Regions from separate parts of the Methylobacillus sp. DLP286 genome, predicted to be linked through region 1. Evidence: riboswitches for the same ligand, from Rfam matches in the RefSeq annotation. Region 1 holds a riboswitch; the other holds the start of a gene.
What was found. Region 1 has a riboswitch for thiamine pyrophosphate ahead of ACWXTG_RS06945 (TonB-dependent siderophore receptor). Riboswitches for the same ligand answer to the same signal wherever they lie in the genome.
Positions count from the first base shown of each region.

Region 2: linked by a shared signal. The riboswitch ahead of ACWXTG_RS05885 (sodium:solute symporter family transporter) and the one ahead of ACWXTG_RS06945 (TonB-dependent siderophore receptor) in region 1 are both predicted to bind thiamine pyrophosphate.

Region 1 is NZ_CM153145.1:1,436,403-1,446,522, reverse strand. Features, by position in the region: gene pheT (phenylalanine--tRNA ligase subunit beta) at 1-2,065, shown strand, start outside; gene ACWXTG_RS06970 (integration host factor subunit alpha) at 2,091-2,393, shown strand; gene ACWXTG_RS06965 (MerR family transcriptional regulator) at 2,374-2,799, shown strand; tRNA gene ACWXTG_RS06960 (tRNA-Pro) at 2,884-2,960, shown strand; gene adh (aldehyde dehydrogenase) at 3,264-4,784, shown strand; gene ACWXTG_RS06950 (DUF779 domain-containing protein) at 4,945-5,325, shown strand; gene ACWXTG_RS06945 (TonB-dependent siderophore receptor) at 5,514-7,667, opposite strand; TPP riboswitch at 7,744-7,842, opposite strand; gene ACWXTG_RS06940 (SulP family inorganic anion transporter) at 7,963-8,991, opposite strand; gene ACWXTG_RS06935 (SulP family inorganic anion transporter) at 8,952-9,608, opposite strand; gene ACWXTG_RS06930 (di-heme oxidoreductase family protein) at 9,693-10,120, opposite strand, start outside.
Region 2 is NZ_CM153145.1:1,223,544-1,233,663, forward strand. Features, by position in the region: gene ACWXTG_RS05860 (TonB-dependent receptor) at 1-796, shown strand, start outside; gene ACWXTG_RS05865 (sulfatase family protein) at 979-2,403, shown strand; gene ACWXTG_RS05870 (MgtC/SapB family protein) at 2,495-3,757, opposite strand; gene ACWXTG_RS05875 (LLM class flavin-dependent oxidoreductase) at 3,846-5,135, opposite strand; gene ACWXTG_RS05880 (3-oxoacyl-ACP reductase) at 5,279-6,064, opposite strand; TPP riboswitch at 6,108-6,214, opposite strand; TPP riboswitch at 6,403-6,506, shown strand; gene ACWXTG_RS05885 (sodium:solute symporter family transporter) at 6,555-8,006, shown strand; gene ACWXTG_RS05890 (protein adenylyltransferase SelO) at 8,678-10,120, opposite strand, start outside.

The DNA of each region.
Region 1 (10,120 bases):
AGAGCTGCCCGGCTTCAAGATCAAGCAGGCCAAGGTGCGCGGCGTAGAATCCTTCGGCATGATGTGTTCCGCCAAGGAGCTGGGTTTGGCCGAGGAAAGCGACGGCATATTGGAACTGGCTGCCGATGCACAGGTCGGCCAGGATATCCGCGCGCTGTTCGACCTGGATGACAAGCTGTTCACGCTCAAGCTCACGCCCAACCGTGCCGATTGCCTCAGCATTGCCGGCATCGCACGCGACGTGACGGCGTTGACAGGCGCGCCATTGGCCTTGCCCGAAATCACTCCTGTCCCGGTCGCCCATGCGCAGCAGCTGGCTGTCAGTGTGGCCGAGCCGGAGGCTTGTCCGCGCTATGCGGGCCGCCTGATCCAGGGTGTCGACGCCACCGCCGCAACGCCGGATTGGATGGTGCGTAAACTCGAGCGCAGCGGTATCCGCAGCATCAGTGCGATTGTCGATATCACCAACTATGTGCTGCTGGAGCAGGGCCAGCCCCTGCATGCCTTTGATGCGAGCAAGCTCCAGGGCGGCATTCAAGTACGCTATGCGTACAATGGCGAGGAATTGCTGTTGCTCAACGGCCAGCAGGTCGCCCTGGGCGACGACATGTTGGTGATTGCGGACGACAAGGCTCCCCTGGCCCTGGCCGGCATCATGGGCGGCGAAACCAGCGCGGTCGGTGACGCCACCCGCGATATTTTCCTCGAAAGCGCTTTCTTCGCGCCCGCCGTGATCGTGGGCAAGGCGCGGCGTTTGAATTTTTCTACCGATTCTTCTTACCGTTTCGAGCGTGGCGTCGATTTCGGCAATACCCTGCAAGCCCTGGAACGCGCGAGCCAATTGGTATTGGAAATCTGCGGCGGGCAGGCGGGGCCAATCACCGAGGCGTTGCATCAATTGCCTGAGCGCAAGCCGGTGCGCCTGCGCCTGGCGCGCCTGAATTCCGTATTGGGAATCGTCCTGGATGCGGCGGCGGTCGGCACGTTGCTCGAGCGTTTGAGTTTCAAGTTTGCCGCGGTGGAGGGCGGTTTTGAAGTGACTCCTCCCAGCTACCGTTTCGATATCGAAATCGAGGAAGACCTGGTCGAAGAGGTCGCCCGCTTGCACGGCTACGACAATATCCCGGCATTGGCGCCGCATGACGAGCAGCGTATGCTGCCTTTGCCGGAAGCCAGGCTGAACCGGAACCGGCTGCGCGATACGCTTGCGGCCAGCGGCTATCAGGAAATCGTCAGCTACAGCTTCGTCGATGAAAGCTGGGAACGCGATTTCCTTGGCAATGCCAGCCCGATCGCCCTGAAAAACCCGATCGCAAGCAATCTGAGCGTGATGCGTACAGGCTTATGGGCAGGCTTGATGGAGACCTTGATCTATAATCTCAACCGCAAGCAGGAGCGTGTGCGCCTGTTTGAAATCGGCTCGGCTTATTTCGCCGAGGAGGCCGCCTACCGCGAGGTCGGGCGGATATCCGGCTTGGCCTATGGCAGTGCGGAACCGGAGCAGTGGGCCGCGGCTGCTCGCGAGGTCGATTTCTTCGACGTGAAGGCCGAAGTGGACCGCTTGGCAGGAGGGCGCGTGCAGTATGTTGCTGCGCAGCATCCGGCATTGCACCCGGGCCAAACGGCCCAGATCCTGCTGGATGGCTTGCCAATCGGCTGGATAGGAAAGTTGCATCCCAAGTGGCAGCAGCATTACCAGCTGCCGCGCAGTGCGATCTTGTTTGAGCTGGATGTGGAGCCATTGTTGCAGTCCAGCGTGGCATCCTATGTGCAGGTCGGCAAGTTTCCTCCAGTGCGCCGCGACATTGCCGTGGTGGTCGATGAGGCGGTCCCAATCCAGTCATTGCTGGATACCATGCGATCCAGTAAAAATGCGTTGATTAGTGACATTGCGCTGTTTGATGTTTATCAGGGGAAAGGCATCGCTGAAGGGAAGAAAAGCCTTGCATTTCTTGTGCTTATGCAAGATACTCAAAAGACTTTGACCGATGCAGAAGCCGATGCAGTGATAGCCGGGTTGCTGGATTTGTTGGCTCAGCGACACGGTGCAGCATTAAGAAATTAGAAAAAGTAGTAGGGAAGGGTTTTGCATGACATTAACAAAAGCTGATTTGGCTGATTTACTGTTTGAACAAGTGGGGTTGAACAAGCGCGAAGCCAAAGACATGGTGGAAGCATTCTTCGAAGAAATCCGTACTGCCCTGGAAGCTGGCGACAGCGTCAAGCTCTCGGGTTTCGGCAATTTCGAGTTACGCCAGAAGTCCGAGCGTCCAGGCCGCAATCCCAAGACAGGCGAAGAAATCCCGATTACCGCTCGCCGCGTCGTGACTTTCCATGCCAGCCAGAAGCTCAAGAGCAAGGTAGAGGAGGCATATGCCGGAGCAAGCGCCTAAGGTCCAGCTCCCGCCGATTCCCGCTAAACGCTATTTCACCATTGGCGAAGTCAGCGAGCTGTGCGGGGTCAAGCCTCATGTATTGCGGTACTGGGAGCAGGAGTTTACCCAGCTCAAGCCAGTGAAGCGCCGTGGCAACCGCAGGTATTACCAGCATCATGAAGTTCTGCTCATCAGGCGCATACGAGAGTTGCTTTACGAGCAGGGCTTCACCATCAGCGGGGCACGCAACCGCCTGGATGAAAGCGGCGGCAACGCATTGAGCCGCGACGTGGAATTCAGCGCAGGGCTGGCCGTGAACGCGCAGCTCCCGGCAGCTTCCGTGGACGTAGCAGCGCCCGGCGTCGATCTGGCAGCGTTGCGTTCGGAACTGCGTGAAGTATTGAGCTTACTCAGCCAGCATTAACAAATCCCCGTTTTCCCCTGTGCTAAATCCAGTATTTTCGATATAATCTCTTTCTCGCTCCCGGCCTTGCCGGAAGCGTAGGTTCGGGGCGTAGCGCAGCCTGGTAGCGTACTTGCATGGGGTGCAAGGGGTCGTGTGTTCGAATCACACCGTCCCGACCAAAAATCTATTAGCCAGTTATTCTGAATTGAGTAACTGGCTTTTCGCTTTTATAGGCAACAATCTTCTCTATCATCGCAGTAATTCAGCTCACTCCCATTCAATATTGCTAGCCAGATATGAATCTGAAATCATAATCCATCACAATGGTTTTAGTATTTTTCCTCTGAAAATCCAGGCTGAATGTAAGACAAAAATTAGACTAGGTAGTATATTAACGAAAACGTAGGCATGGGATGCATCATCCCGATATCAAATCGTGGCAGTTCTGCACAATCGTCAATAACTCTTGGAGGAGTGTAGTAATGAGTCTTGATAGTTTGAAGGGTCTAGGTATTAAGGTTCCGTACAAAAATAAATACGACAATTATATTGGCGGAAAATGGGTTGCGCCGGTAGATGGCGAATATTTCGACAATATCAGCCCGGTGACCGGCAAGGTATTCTGCCAAGTGCCGCGTTCGAATGAAAAGGATATCAACCTGGCGCTGGATGCCGCCCATGCTGCCAAGGATGCCTGGGGCAAGGCCTCGGGCACCGAGCGTGCCAACATCCTGCTCAAGATCGCCGATGCGATGGAAGCCAATCTGGAAACCATCGCGATTGCAGAAACCATAGACAACGGCAAGCCCATCCGCGAGACCATGGCCGCCGATATTCCGCTGGCGATCGACCATTTCCGTTATTTTGCAGGCTGTATTCGTGCTCAGGAAGGTGGGATCAGCGAGATTGATCATACAACAGTGGCTTACCATTTCCATGAGCCGTTGGGCGTTGTCGGACAGATCATTCCATGGAACTTCCCGATCCTGATGGCAGCTTGGAAGCTGGCGCCCGCATTGGCGGCAGGCAATTGCATTGTCATGAAGCCTGCGGAGCAGACGCCAGCGTCGATTCTGGTGGTACTGGAAATCATCGGCCACCTGTTGCCGCCTGGCGTGCTCAATGTGGTGAATGGGCATGGCGTCGAAGCCGGCAAGGCATTGGCGACCAGCCCGCGCATTGCCAAGATTGCATTTACCGGATCCACTTCCGTTGGCCGCCTGATTATGCAGTATGCCAGCCAGAACCTGATTCCCGTGACGCTGGAGCTGGGCGGCAAGTCGCCCAATATCTTCTTTGAAGATGTCATAGACAAGGATGATGCTTATTTCGACAAGGCCCTGGAAGGGTTTGCGCTGTTTGCCCTGAACCAAGGGGAAGTCTGCACCTGCCCGAGCCGTGCCTTGATCCAGGAGTCTATCTACGAACGCTTCATCGAGCGAGCCATCAAACGTGTGAAGGCGATCAAGCAGGGCAGTCCGCTGGACAAGTCGACCATGATCGGTGCGCAGGCCTCCAGCGAGCAGGTCGAGATCATCATGTCATACATCAAGCTCGGCCAGGAAGAAGGCGCGGAGCTGCTCACAGGCGGCAAGGCGACCAAGCTGAGTGGTGACCTGAGCGATGGCTATTACATTGAACCTACGGTGTTCAAGGGCCATAACAAGATGCGTATCTTCCAGGAGGAAATCTTCGGGCCGGTCTTGTCCGTGACGACGTTCAAGGACGAGAAGGAAGCGCTGGAAATCGCCAACGACACCATGTACGGCCTGGGCGCAGGCCTCTGGACCCGCGATGGCAGCCGCGCCTACCGTGTCGGCCGCGGTATCCAGGCAGGCCGCGTCTGGACCAATTGCTACCATCTCTACCCGGCGCACGCCGCATTCGGCGGCTACAAGCAGTCCGGTATCGGGCGTGAGAACCATCGCATGATGCTGGACCACTACCAGCAAACCAAGAACCTGCTGGTGAGCTACAGCCCTGATGCGCTAGGTTTCTTCTAAACTTTAATGTCGAATGGTTAGGGCCTGTTAACGCAATCTCCTTCAATTGCATTAACAGGCCCTCGTCCAACGCCCAGGTTTGCGAGTTCAAGCCTGGGCATTATTATTTGTGGCAAAGCAACTGCCAAGAAAAGCAAATGCCAAGTTATGAGGAGGACTTATGAGTGCCAGCCGTATTACTGCCACGCCATCGGCCGCAGCTTTGATTGATGAGCTGCGCGCCAGGCATGGCAATCTCATGTTTCACCAGTCAGGCGGATGCTGTGAGGGCAGCGCTCCCATGTGCCTGCAGGAGGGCGAATTCCTGCTCGGCACCTCGGATGTCAAAGTGGGAGAGGTGCATGGCGTGCCGTTCTACATGAACAAGACCCAGTTCGAATATTGGCAGCATACCCATTTGACCCTTGATGCCATTCCTGGACATGGCGGCATGTTCTCGCTGGAGCAGGCAACCGGCAAGCATTTCCTCATCCGTTCGCGCTTGTTCACTGACGAGGAGTTGGCGGACCTGGAGCCTGTGGAGCAGTGCGGAAGCCTTTGAACAGGCTCTTTGGGCCGTTTTCCAGTCTGTTCATGACTTATCAGAAACATTAAACAGGCGCTGATCACTACCTGCCGTCATCCCGGCCTCCGAGCCGGGATCTCGTAAGTATGTTGGAATGCCACAAGATGCCGGATCAAGCCCGGCATGATAGGTGGAGGGGACTGGCTCCGGCATCCTGTTATTAATCAGAAGTCGATTTGCGCCGACACGCGGAATACGCGCGGCGCGCCCGGGATCAGGTAGCCGCCGAAAGCGCTGGATGCATCGCCCCAATAGAACTTGTTGAACACGTTGTCCACGCCGGCGCGGAAGGTGGTTGCGGTATTGCCGAGCTTGGCCGTGTAGCGTGCGCCCAGGTTCAGTACGTGGTAGCCCTCCACTTTCCTGTTCAATGCCGCGATCTCGTTGTTCGGCGCGAAATTTTTGCTGGATGAATAGAGCCATGTCGCGTTCAGTTTAAGGGCTGGCAGGCCTGGCCATGCATACTCGGAATAAACCGCGGATTTGAACCTCGGCACGTTGCCGACCTGCTTGCCTTCGATGCGCGCATCGTCCGTGCCTTCGGCCTTAGCCTGCAGCGCGGTGAAGCTGGCGCCCAGCATCCAGTCGCGCGTGACGCGGCCTTGTGCGGCGAATTCCAGGCCGCGGTTGACTTGCGTGCCATTGATGACATAGGTCGGCGTGGCGTCGACGTATTCGTGGTTGCGCTTGATCTGGAATACGGCGGCAGACAGGCTGACATCGCGCGTCACGTCCGCTTTCACGCCGAGTTCGAGCTGCCTGGACCTGCTGGGGTCCATGATGATTTCGGCGTTCGTGGTGCCGGTCGGCGCTGTGCCGCCCGGTTCCAGGCCTTGCGAATACGAGCCGTAAACCGCCAGTGACGGCTGCAGGTTGTAGAGCAGGGCGACGCTAGGCAAGAGAAAATCATCGTCCGTGCGCCGCGTCGTCTCGCCCGAGGCATTGAACTGGTCGCGCTTGAGTTGCACGTAGCGCACGCCGGCATGCAGCCTGAGCTGGTCAGTAAGCGCCATGACATCCTGCACGAATACTGCACGCTCCTCATCCTTGCGGCGCAAATGCACCGGATTGACGTCGGCGAGCGCGAAATTATCGTAGTAGACCGGATTATAGATATTGCTCTCGCCGACATAGTTGAATACGTAGTCGGCAAAGTGATCGCGACGGTTCAGCGTGGATACGCCTGTGGTCAGCTCGTGGCGCACGCCGCCTGTCGTGAAGCTCCCCTGCAGCAGGGCCTGGGTGGTCGTGATCGAGCGCTTGTCGTTCTTGCGGCGCAAGTCGTACATCGAATAGCCGCCATCACTGCAATAGCCGGGAAGCAGGCTTTGCTGACAGCCTGAAGGCAAGGTCACCGCATCATCACGATGCAAAGTCGATTGGTTGGCTTGCAGGATGGTGCGCCAATCGTCATTCAACGCATAGTCGAATTTCATGCCGAGGTTGTAACTGTCATCGACGACGGGACGGCTCCAGGATTGGTCATTGAGCATCTGCTTGGCGCGGATGCCGGTCGGAATGCGCTGCTCCGGACCGAGCAACTGGAACCCCGGTACGGTCAGTTGCGACTTGTGCTGGTAGTCGAGGTCGAGCTGCAACAGCGCGCGTTCGCTCAGGCGGAAGTCAAACGCGCCCGAAATGAAGTTGCGGTTGCCTGTCGAGCCGTCGACATACGACTTGATGTCTTCTGCCGCGGCATTGATGCGGTAACCGAAGACGCCGTCCTCGGAGCGACCGCCCAGATCTACCGCGCCGTACACTGTGCCGCGTTCACGCAGCTCGAACGTCGCCGAACGCAGCGGGGCGTCGGTAGGGCGCTTGGTCACGTAGTTGAGCATGCCGCCCGACGCGGCAATCCCCGCCTGCAGGCCGGCGAGGCCTTTCAGTATCTCGATGCGCTCCTTGTTTTCCATCGGCACCCTGGCCTGCGCGAGAATCACCATGCCGTCCTTGCGGTAGTTGGCGCCCTGGTCGAGCACGAAGCCTCGGATCGCGAACCAGTCCGCCAGTCCGACCGCATTGTAGGAGTTCTGCACGCTGGCATCCCATTTCACCGCGTCGGTCGCGGAACGGACGCTGCGGTCCTGCATCTGCTCCTGCGTGATGACGTTGACCGAGGCTGGTGTTTCCAGCAGCGATGCTTCGGGAAAGCTGCCGATGCTGGCGCGGCGTGCCATGCCAGCATTCGTGGTGGAGCTGACAACGACCTCTGGCAATTGGGCATCGTCGGTATCGGCGGCCTGGGCCAGCGCAGCAGGCGCAAAGGCGCAGGCGATAGCCAGCACGCTGAATTTTTGACGGAAAGTAAAAGCAGGCATTGTGTGTTCACTCGCGTTAGGGACAATCACGCGCAGGAACGGACAAAAGGCCTACCTCGGGGGAAATGAATCGACCTTGAGTGGCTTTGCGCTTTCCTACGCTGGCATTATCCAGGTCAGGTTCAAGGGTATGTCTCACCCAAAGATCGGCTCTTCAGGACCCCTAGCGTGGGTCGTATACTAACAAAGAATGCGCGGAAAATGCCAATTTCCTTGCGAACAGGGCTGGATGCTGCGCATGTCAGCCAATTAACGCGTGCTCAACCGGGTCGTACGGAAAAGTGTGCAACGCCATTCAATGGAGAGAGGCGGGGGAAGGAGCTTCCGGCCACAGCAAGTGCAGGTGCGGCAACACATTATGTTCGCCAATCTGGCTGGTGAGCCCGGCGCGGCGCAGCTTTTCCAGGATGTTGGGCCTGGCCTCGGCGATCACCAGCTTGATCTGGTGCTGTCTGCAAGTGTCCAGCAGGTTCCACAATGCCTGCATGCCGGTGGCGTCCATGATAGGCACGCGCGCCATTCGCAGCACAATGGTGTCGGTATCCTCGCGCAGGGTTTGCAGTCGGTGTTGCAAGTGCTCGGCAGCGCCGAAGAAGAACGGCCCTTCCAGGCGATAGACCAGCGTGCTGGATGGCAGGCGCCATTCGCGCTGGCCGTATTCCTGCTGCAAGTCGTCATCGCTCAGCTGCGTCACGTTCACCGTGTCCGCCATGCGTTTCATGAACAATAATGCGGCAAGCACGACGCCGATATTGACGGCAATCACCAGGTCGCTGAACACGGTGAGCAGGAAGGTGATCAGCAGCACCGCCACGTCCGCGCGCGGTGCTGTCCTCGCCATGTGCAGGAAGCGATGCGCCTCACTCATGTTGTAGGCCACCACGAACAGGATGGCTGCGAGCGCTGCCAGCGGGATATTCACGGCCAATGGCGCCAGCAATACCACGATCAACACCAGGGTGGCTGCATGCACGATGCCGGATAACGGGCTGTTGGCCCCGTTGCGGATATTGGTCGCGGTGCGCGCCAATGCGCCGGTGGCGGCGAACCCGCCGAACAACGGCGAGGCGATGTTGGCAATACCTTGCCCGATCAGTTCCTGGTTGGACTGGTGGCGCGTGCCCGCCATATTGTCGGCGACGACGGCCGAGAGCAACGATTCGATGGCGCCCAGCAGCGCAATGGTGAAGGCCGGGCCGATCAGCTCTATCATGACGGCGGGGCTGATGCCCTCGGGCAGCGCAAAATGCGGCAATGCCTGCGGGATGCCGCCGAACGCGCTGCCTATGGTGGCGACCTGTTCAGGTTGAAAGACAGACTGCACATAGTGGCTGCCACGATCGCGACCAGGGGGCCGGGGATTTTTTTCAGGTAGCGGTTGGACAGGAGCAGCACTGCCAGCGTGAACGCGCCAAGCAATGCGGTTCGCCATTGCAGCTGCGGCAGGGCTTCCAACAGGTGCCAGAGTTTCTCGTGGAAATGGTGCGAGGCCTGGGGCGTGAGGCCGAAAAAATCCTGCCATTGCCCGACGAAGATGATGACGGCGATCCCGCTGGTAAAGCCGATGATCACCGGTTCCGGGATATAGCGGATCACGCTGCCCATGCGCGTCAGCCCCATGACGAGCAGCATGATGCCGGCCATCAGGGTGGCGATCTGCAAGCCTGCGATGCCGTATTTCGCCGTAATGCCGGCAAGGATGACGATGAACGCCCCGGTCGGGCCGGTAATCTGCAGGCGGCTGCCGCCGAACAGGGAGGCGAGCGTGCCCGCGACAATCGCGGTGTACAAGCCTTGCTCGGGCTTGGCGCCTGATGCGATCGCGAACGCCATGGCGAGCGGGAGGGCGACGACCCCGACGATCAGCCCGGACATGATGTTGCGGGACCAATACCGGCGCGAGAGCAGGCCAGCACGCTTGGCTTCAAGAATGGCGATCATGGTGTAAAGGCGTGGCAAGGGATGTAATGAACAGGCATATCATAGCCCTTTCTCCGCAAGATGATACGAGACTTGAACAAGCGCTTAAAGCGATTCGACAAAATCCAGCAGCAATTGCCGGTCTTGTGGCGACATCTTTTGCACCATGGTGCGGGATTCCTGCGCTTCGCCGCCATGCCAGAGGATGGCTTCCAGGATAGTCCTGGCGCGGCCATCGTGCAGAAAGCCCGCATTCGGTTCCACCTGTTTTGCGAGGCCGATACCCCAGAGTGGCGGGGTGCGCCATTCACTACCGCTGGCGGCAAAGTCCGGACGGTGGTCCGCCAGTTCCGGCCCCATGTCGTGCAACAGCAAATCGGTATAAGGGGCGATGGCCTGGTTGCCCAGGGCGGCCAGCCTGGGAAATTCGCCGGTCCTGATTTCAGGCAGGTGGCAGGCCGCGCATTGCGCCTGGCGGAACAGTGCAGCGCCCCGTTGCACCCTCGGGTCGTCCTGACGGCGCGGCGAGGGCA
Region 2 (10,120 bases), 210 kb from region 1:
CAAGGTCAACGACGACCTGATGTTCTATGCCTCTGCGGCCGGCGGGGAAAAATCCGGCGGCGTATCATTCGTCACCGGCACCGGCCAGCCGCTCAATGCCGATCCGGAAAAGGTGCTGGACTTCGAGTTCGGCTTCAAGGGCCTGTTCCTCGACCGCAAATTGATGCTGAACACCAACTTCTACCGCACCCGCGTCAGGGGCTACCAATCCACTACCACGGTCATAGACCCCTCCTCCACCAGCGGGTACAGCTCGCAGCTGGGCAACATTCCTGAAATCACCGCCACAGGGGTGGAGCTGGAAGGCGCATACCGGGCGACAGACAGATGGACGTTCACCTTCGCCGGCGCCTATAACCGCGCCAAGTATTCAGACTGGGACGGCGCCACTTGCCCATCCGCGTTCAATCTTCCTATCACCACCACATGCGACAACACCGGCAGGCAGATTTCCTCCGCCCCCAAGCTGACCGGTATTTTCGGCTTCCACTACACGCGCCCGATCTGGGGAGGGCTCAAGGCACAAGCCTTCATGAGCACCATCGTCCGCTCGAAGCAGAACCTTGACATCCTGCTTTCCGAATACGGCGAGCAAGGCGGCTATTCCGTCACCGATGGCGGCTTCGGCATTATCGGCGGCAAGAAGGACAACTGGGAGCTCAACATCGTCGGCAAGAACATCTTCGACAAGGTGTATACCACCAGCATCGGCTCCTATAACGCCACGACCCCAGTGCTTTGGGACGGTATCGGCCAGCGCCGCTATCTGGGCGTGGTATTCCGCACCAAGTTCTAAACGCGGCTAACAAAACGCTCCTGGCGTTGTTGCTCTGCCTTGCCGTACACCTTGTACTGTCTGCGGAGGGCTAGCCAGGAACGTTTCACTGAATGTCGTTAGCCGCTCCAAGTGAGTGAACACGCTCCGGCAATTATTGCCGGGCTTGCGTACTTTTATGCTCTGATTGAAGGGAAAACATCGTGACACAATTCAAACCAACACGCCGCCGGATTCTGCAAGCCGTTCCCGCACTGGCGATACTGCCTTACGCCGGCCTGGCAAATGCCGCGCTCGGCGGCAACGGGACAAAGCATCAACCCAACATCATCTTCATCATGGCCGACGACCTCGGCTATGCCGACTTGGGCGTCTACGGCCAGACCGCCTTCAAGACGCCAAACCTCGATAAGCTCGCCCAGCAAGGATTGCGCCTCACCCAGACCTATGCCAACTCTTGCGTGTGCTCGGCCACCAGGTTCGCATTGATCACCGGCCGTTACCAGTACCGCCTGCGCGGCGGGCTGGAAGAACCGCTCGCAGGCAGCAGCGTGGAGCATCTAGGTCTGCCGCCCGAGCACCCGACCCTGCCCTCGTTGCTAAAGAAAGCCGGCTACAACACCGCGCTGTTCGGCAAGTGGCACCTGGGCTCGCTACCGAAATTCGGGCCGCTCAAGAGCGGCTATGACGTGTTCTTCGGCAACTACGCCGGGGCGCTGGACTATTTCACGCACAAGCCCGGCGTTGGTTCCGATGTGCCCGACGGCTTGTATGAGGGCGAAGTGCCGGTCAAGGAAGTCGGCTACTACACCGACATAGTGGCGAACCACGCCAGCCAATACATAGGCAAGCAAACGGCCGCCAAGCCTTTCTTCCTTTCCCTGCATTTCACAGCCCCGCACTGGCCCTGGGAAGGCCCGGGAGATGAAGCCGTGTCCCATGAGATCAAGAACCTGTTCCACCTGGACGGCGGCAGCCTCGAAACCTACGGCAAGATGGTCGAGGCCCTGGACGCAGCGGTGGGCCGCGTGCTGAATACGCTGCAACAACAAGGGCTGGCGGACAATACCATCGTCGTCTTCACCAGCGACAACGGCGGCGAACGCTTCTCCAACACCTGGCCGTTCAGCGGCCAGAAGACCGAACTGCTGGAAGGCGGCATCCGCGTGCCGGGCATCATCCGCTGGCCTGCACAGATCAAGGCGGGACAGGTTTCCGACCAGGTAGTCACCAGCATGGATTGGCTGCCCACCTTGCTCGCTGCTGCCGGTACGCAGCCCGATGCGCAATATCGGCCCGATGGCGAGAACGTGCTGCCCGTGGTCCTGGGCCAAGCCGCCATCCGCCCCCGCACCTTGTTCTGGCGTTACAAAGGACAAGAACAGGCAGCCGCCCGTTCTGGGGATTGGAAATACCTGAAAATCAACGGCAACGAATTCCTGTTCGACCTGGGCAAGGACCAGCGCGAACGCGCCAACTTGGCCGAGAAACACCCGCAGGTGCTGGCTGAACTCAAGGAAAAATGGCAGCACTGGAACAACAGCATGCTGCCGATCACCCCGGATGTGCGCTCGCACAGCGTGAACGGCAAAATGCAGGCGGACAGATACGGCGTGCCTGCGCCTTAAACGCTACTTACGATATCCAGCTGCGACATCCTGCTGACGTTTGAATCAATACAAGGGCTGCAAATGCAGCCCTTGTTTTTCCACCAGCCCATCAGGCTGTCATCAGCATCACCAATATGCCAGCGCCCAGGCCGAGCGCCACCACCGGATAAGTGCGCAACGCAAGCTCCCGCCCGCCGATGAAGCCCACCAAGGCCGCCTTGAACACACTGTTGCTGATGACCGCCAGCACGATACCCTGCACCGCGACATGGCTGCTGAGCTCATTGCGCGCGCTGCGCGAGAGGGACAAGGTGATCGCATCCACATCGGCGATCCCGGCCAGGAGGGAAACCAGGTAGACGCCGGCATCTCCCCAGTAACGCCTGCCCGCCTCCACCAGGAACAGGATCAATGTCAGCAGCAAGGCGAACCGCAGCGCGGGCCCCAGCTCGAACGGGTTGCGCAGCGGGGTTTCAGCGTTTGCGGGCTCGTCCTTGACAGCGCGCCGCCAGAAAACAGCCGCCCCTGCCATATAGACCAGGAACATCGTTCCCAGCGACCAGGCCAGCGGCGGCAACAAGGAGGCATTGACGACCGCGACTTCCAGCAGCACGCGCGGGAACATCAGGCCCGACGTCGCCAGCAACCCCGCAGCGAGCAGCTTGTGCAGGTTCTTGGAAGACAAGCGCGACAGGGTCAATGTCATGGCCGTGGAGGAAACCAGGCTGCCGAGGATGGCGGTGATCATCAAGCCGTAGCGTGTGCCGGTCAGGCGCACGGCGATATAGGCGATGAAGCTGAGGGCGGCGATCAGCACCACCATCCACCAGGTGGTATAGGGATTGAATACCTGCCAGGGGTCGTAGCTCTCGTTAGGCAGCACCGGCAACATGACCACCGAGATGAACAACAGCTTCAACGCGCCGGACAGCTCGGTCTCGCTCAAGCGCTTGAGGAGCGAATGCAGCACATTCTTGAGGCTGAGCAGCAAGGCCACCACCACCGCCCCGGCGCTGGCGAGCATGACGTAATCCGAGAGCGCCAGGCTGCCCAGCAGGAAAGTGATCAGCAGCGCCACCTCGCTGGTAATGCCTTGGTCGCCGGTACGGCGCAAATCGCCGACGTAGGCGATGCTGACGACCAGCATCAGCGCCACCAGCACCGTCACCCAGACCGCGATTCCGAGATGCTGGCTGAGCAAGGCGCTCAAGCCGCCGAGCAGGCCGGTGAGGGCGAAAGTGCGTATCCCCGCGCTCTGGTAGGACTCCTTCTCGTCGCGCTCCTGCCAGCCGCGCTCGGCGCCGATCAATAGCCCTGCCCCCAGGGCGATGAGCAGGTGCAACATGACTTCTACGGAAACGGACTCAGGCATAAGGCAGCTTTCTCACACAATGAATTGCATCATACATGAGGGCGCTATATCCGAAACAGGCTCCAGTAACGGCAAAGCCGAAGCCGCGCTACTTTCTCCCAGGCCTCGCCAGCCCCAGGTGGCCGCGCAATGTCGCGTGCTCGTAATCCTCGCGAAACAGGCCGCGCCGCTGCAGGATGGGAATCACGTGGTCGACGAAATCCCGCACGCTGTCGGGCTGCACCGGCGGCATCAGGTTGAAGCCGTCGGCGCCGCCGTTGCGGAACCAATGCTCCATCTGGTCCGCCACCTGTTCCGGCGTGCCGACCATGGTGCAATGCCCTCCCCCGGCGGCCAGGCGGCCCAATAGCTGGCGCACCGTGGGCCGCTCGGTTTCGATGATGCGCAGCACGGTGGCATAGCGCCCCTTGGGGCCGGTGAAGGCCTCCAGCGGCGGCAACGGCGGTACCGGGCCATCCAGCTCCCAGTCCAGACAGTCCTGGTCGATGAACAACTGCAATTGCCGCAACGAGGTTTCCGCAGGCAGCAGTTCATCAAGCTCGCGTTGCTTGGCGCGCGCCTCGGCTTCGGTAGAACCGATAAAGGTCACCAGGCCTGGCAGGATAGGCACGTCCACCTGCCGCCCGGCGGCCTTGACCCTGGCCTTGACGTCGCTGTAATAGGCCTGGGCCGATGGCAGGTCATAGGCCACTGCGTAGATCGCCTCGGCGTATTTCGCCGCCAGCACGCGTCCATGCTCGGAAGCGCCGGCCTGGAACAGCACGGGGTTGCCTTGCGGCGGACGCGGCACGGTCAATGGCCCATCGACGAGGAAATGCGTGCCCCGGTGGTTGATCTGGCGCACCAGGCTTTCATCGACATAATCCCCTGCACGGTCGTTGAGCAACGCGCCGTCGTCCCAGCTATCCCACAGCTGCAGCACCGCCTGGATGAACTCTTCCGCCCTGGCGTAGCGCTCGGCATGGCCGGGCATGGCTTCATATCCGTGGTTCCTGGCCTCGACGTCGAACATGGAAGTCACCACGTTCCAGCCCGCGCGCCCGCCGGAAATATGGTCGAGCGAAGCCATCAGCCGCGCGGCATGGAACGGCGTGAAGAAGGTGCTGGAAATGGTGCTCACCAAGCCGATGTGCTGGGTGGCGCGGCTGATGGCCGTGAGCATGGTCACCGGCTCGAGGAACCAGCGCGGGCCGTCGGTGATATTGTTGGTGGCATGGCCGTCGGCAAAGAACACCGCATCGAGCTTGCCGCGCTCGGCCAGCTGCGCCATTTCCTCGTAATAGCGGATATCGCCCAGCCGCTCGACCTGGGAATCCGGATGGCGCCAGGCTGCGTTGTGGTGGCCGCAGCCGAACAGGAACAGGTTGATGTGCATCATGGCAAAACAAGAGCCTCTTTAGTGAATTCAGGAATAGCAGGCGCTGAGTCAGCGGATAGCATGTGCGATCAAGAGCGGCTGAAAAAACATGGCGTAGCGATCCTGGCTAAGAGCCTGCCCTATGAAATGATCGTGAACAGGCTCTAATTCTTGACCAGGCCGCCATCGACAACCAGGTTCTGTCCCGTCACCGCGCGCGACCAAGGCGAGGCGAAGAACAGCACCGCGTCGGCGAACTCTTCCGGCGTAGTGACGCGGCGCAATGGCGTGCTCGCGGCAATCAGGTCGAACACGGCATCCGGCGTGGCGGCGGAAGCATCAGTGGTGCGCAGCAGGCCGCCCGACACCATGTTGACGGTGATGCCACCAGGCCCGAGGTCCTGCGCCAAGGTGCGCGTCAGGGAAAGCAACGCCGCCTTGGCGGCGGTGTAGTCGTGGTAGGGCACTACCGGGTTCTGGAACAGGTTGGTGCCGATATTGACCACCCGCCCCCATCCCTGCGCAAGCATGCCGGGCAAGCAGGCCTGTACGGTATTGAGCGCGCCGCGCACCACGCCCTCGAATTGCTGCTGCAACCCTTCCCAGCCGAGATCATGCGCATGCGCCCGCGCATCGCCGTTGAACCTGAAGTCGGGCAGGGCGTTGTTGACCACCGTGGTGATCGCCTTGCCGAAATGCGCTTGCGCCTGCTCCGCCATCGCCCGCACGGCGTCGGCGTCGCTCACGTCCGCCCGGATCGCCAGGGCCCGCCCCGGCGCTTCGTCCGCCAAGGCCGCAGCAGCGTCCGCGCTATGCAGATAGTTCACGACCACGCTCGCTCCCTGGCCGAGGAAGGCGCGGGCGATATGCCGGCCCAGCCCACGGCCTGCGCCGGTGACGAGCACGAGTTGTTCTTGAATCGGGAGTAGCGGTGAAGATGGATTGCCCATGCGATTCCTTTGCAATTTTTCATGGCAAAGGAATGCGCAGCAAAAAAGCTGCGACAGGCATTCCTCCGCCAGTATGATCTGGATCAGGTATTACGGGTGTAGTCTCAGCCCTGAAGGAACAGCTTATTCAGGGCACCCCGTGCCAAAGAGTAGCTAACAAAACTCTCCTGACGTTGTTGCTCTGCCTTGCCGTACTATTTGTACTGTCTGCGGCAGAGCGCCTAGTCAGGATCAGCTTCGCTGAGTTTTGTTAGCCACTCTGAGGCCGAACCATACCATGAAACATGAATTATCCGCATGTCTTCATCGCACACTGGAGGAATATCGCTATAATTCCAGGCCTAACCTAGGGGAGCCGCTTGCGGCTGAGAAATGGCAATTGCCATGACCCTTAATACTTGATCCAGATCATGCTGGCGAAGGGAAGGAAATAGCGCATCCATCATTTGCGTACTCCTTGTCGTTCGTCGATTACAGGAGTCACCACACAATGCTCAGTACGCAAGCCACCCTCGCCTGGCTAGTCTTTTTCGCCGCCGTTTTCGCCATCGCCGGCATGGCCTATTCGCGCAGGTTCCGCGGCAACCTTGAAGAATACATCGTCGCGCGCAACAGCCAGGGCACGCTGGCCAGCATCATGACCTTGCTGGCCTCGTCGCTGGGCGCGTGGATATTGTTCTCGCCCGCGCAGGCGGCGACCTGGGGCGGCCTGACCGCCGTGATCGGCTACGCCATCGGCGCGATGTCGCCGCGCATCGCCATGATCCCGCTCGGCAAGCGCATGCGCGAGCTGATGCCCAACGGCCACTCCCTCACCGAGTTCCTGGTGGCGCGCTACGGCAAGCCCATGTACCTGCTCGCGCTGACCATCATGCTGTTCTACCTGTTCATCGCCATGAGCGCCGAGATCACGGCCATCGCCAAGATGGTGACACTGCTGGCGCCCGTGCCGCTCTGGGCCACCGCCGCCATCGTGCTCGGCTTCACCCTGCTCTACACCACCTACGGCGGCCTGCGCGCCTCCATCTTTACCGACAAGGTGCAGATCGTCATCATCATTCCGTTGCTGGCGGCGCTGGTCTTCATCGGCTGGCAGGCCACCGGCGGCATTGCCCCGGTCGTGGAAAAGCTGCAGCAAACCGCGCCGCAGCTGATCAACCTTGAGGATATCGGCGGCATCAAGGCCGGGCTGACCTTCTTCGTCGCCATCCTGCTCACCGGCATCTTCCACCAGGGCAACTGGCAGCGCATCTACTCCGCCAAGGACATTCCCACCATGCGCAACGGCTTCCTGCTCGGCGGCCTGCTGGTCGTGCCCTTCATCTTCATCATGGGCCTTTTCGGGCTGGCCTTCATGGCGACGACACCGGATGGCGACAGCTCGGTGGCCTTGTTCAGCGTGGTCATGCCCAATATCCCGCTCTGGCTGGCCGTCGCCCTGATTCCGCTCGGCATCTCGCTGGTGATGTGCAGCGCGGACACGGCCATCAGCGCCATCTCGAGCATCGTGGCGGTGGACATCGGCCGGGTGATGCCGAAGCGTAGCGCCGCCAGCCTGATGCGCCTGTCGCGCTGGCTGGTCCTGTTGGTTGCAATACCCGTGCTGGTTGTCGCCGCGCAAGGCTACAGCGTGCTCTACCTGTTCCTGCTGGCCGACCTGCTATGCGCCGCCGCGGCATTCCCCGTGTTCTTCGGCCTGTTCAGCCGCTCGCATACAGGCACGGAGGCCTTGACCGGGACGGTAGCGGGCTTGGCGGCCGGACTGTTCATGTTCCCCATGCCGGATCAGCCCGCCACCCACCTACTCGAAGCCTTCCTGCTGGCCGCATTGACGCCTGTCGCGGTGATCGCCCTCACCCGCTTGATCAAGCGACGCAAACAACACTTCGAACTTGCCGCGCTGGCACATGCAAGCCGCAGGCTGGACAGGGAACAACTCTAAAGTCAGCTAGCCAACCAAAAGGGCGAGCGCAGCGATGCCAAGTGTGGGTTTGATTTTGAATTCCCCGTCTGGCTGCGCCGAGTAGCGCAGATCTGTCTGGAAAAAGAGCTTGCGTCTGTCTGAGCGCAGCGAGTTCAGCAAGCTCCCAGACAGATTGAGCAACGCAGGGGACCGGGAGCTTGCTCCCGGCGCAGACTCCGGGGTCGCCTTTGCTTTGGTTACTTTTATTTGGCGAAGCAAATGAAAGTAACTCGCTGACAAGCGAAAGGCAACGGGTCAAGGTCTGCAACAGTGGTCAAGACCATTGATCCTTCAACATCCCAATCCCATCAGGCTCAACGATTTTTCGTCTTCATCAATACTGCGATTGGCGAGAGGATGGGTTTCGCCCCGCCGGGCGAGTATCTTTCTTTTGTTTCGCCAAAAGAAAGATACGAAAGAAAAGGCGACCCGATTGTCTGCGTCCCTACACTACGTTCCGGGCAACCTGCGTTGCTCGCTTTTAATGGGGACTGGCTGAACTCGCTGCGCTCAGACAGACGCCAGTCCTTAATCCATTAAAAGCTGTGCTACTCGGCGCAGCCAGACGGGGAGGAAAAACCACAGCGACTTGGCTTCGCTGCGCTCGCCCTTGATTATTGGAGACAAATGGCCTATGGCGGAATATTGAATCAAGAACTGCAAGACAGCATGGAACACCCTGCCTTGTGCCTGGCCCAATCCGGCCGCAGGCCGGCAAAACGTTCCTTGCCCGGCTGCTCGTCATAAGGCTTGCGCAGCACGTCCAGCAGCTCTTCTATCATGCTGGTATCGCCCGCGTCGGCCAAGTCTATGGCCTGCTGGGCAAGGTAGTTGCGCAGCACGTAACGCGGATTGGCCCGGTTCATGGCCTCGCGCCGCTCGGCAGGGTCGCGCCCGTCTGCGAGCGTCGCCTGTGCGTATTGCTTGAGCCAGTCGCCGAACCTGGGCTTGAAGGTTTCCCACAATGCCGGACTGTAGGCTGCGCTCTGCAATACGGCCAAGTCGGGCTGAGCGGCATCCACCAAAGCCAGCTTGCGGAAAAACTCGGTCATGTCGATCTCGGCCTGGGTCATGAGGCCGAACACTTCATTGAGCAAGGGCTCGTAGTCGTCGCGCCAGGCGCTGAAGCCGAACTTGGCAGCCAGGACGGAGCCCCATTCCTTGTTGTAGGCCTGGTCGTAAAGCATGAGGCCTTCGTCGTAGATTTCGCGTTCTGGCTTCAAGGCATATAGCGCCTGCGCCAGGCGCTCCAGGTTCCAGCGCGCGATGTCGGGCTGGCGGCCGAAGCAATAGCGGCGGCCTGCCGCGTCGGTGGTGTTGGGCGTCCAGCCCGGGTCGAAATTGTCCACCCAGCCGTACGGGCCGTAATCGATGGTCAGGCCGAGGATGGACATATTGTCGGTGTTCATCACGCCATGCACGAAGCCCACGCGCATCCATTGCGCGATCAGGCGCGCGGTGCGCACGCAGACGATGGCGAACCATTCTGCAAAGCGCTCTTCTTCCGGGTAATCCTTCAACTCGGGAAAATCGCGGTCGATGGTGAAATCCACCAGCGTTTGCAAGGTTTCCCTGTCGTCGCGCATGGCAAAAATCTCGAAATTGCCAAAGCGGATGAACGAAGGCGACACCCGGCAGACGATCGCGCCCTTTTCCGCCTGTGGGTTGCCGTTGTAGAACATGTCGCGGATCACGATATCGCCGGTCTGCACCAGGCTCAGGGCGCGCGTGGTGGGGATGCCGAGATGGTACATGGCCTCGCTGCAGAGGAATTCGCGCACCGAGGAGCGCAGCACTGCGCGCCCGTCCGCCATGCGCGAATACGGCGTCACGCCCGCGCCCTTGAGCTGCAGTTCCCAGCGCTGGCCTTGGGGAGTGACCACCTCGCCCAGGCTGATGGCCCGTCCATCCCCCAGCTGCCCCGCCCAGTTGCCGAACTGGTGCCCGCCGTAACACATGGCATAGGGCTCCATGCCTGGAATCAGGCCGTTGCCGCCCAGCGCGCTTACCCACGCCGGCGACTTGATCTCCTCCTCGCTCAGCCCCAGCGTTTGCAGCATCTCGGGCGAATAGGCGAGCAGCCTGGGCGCAGA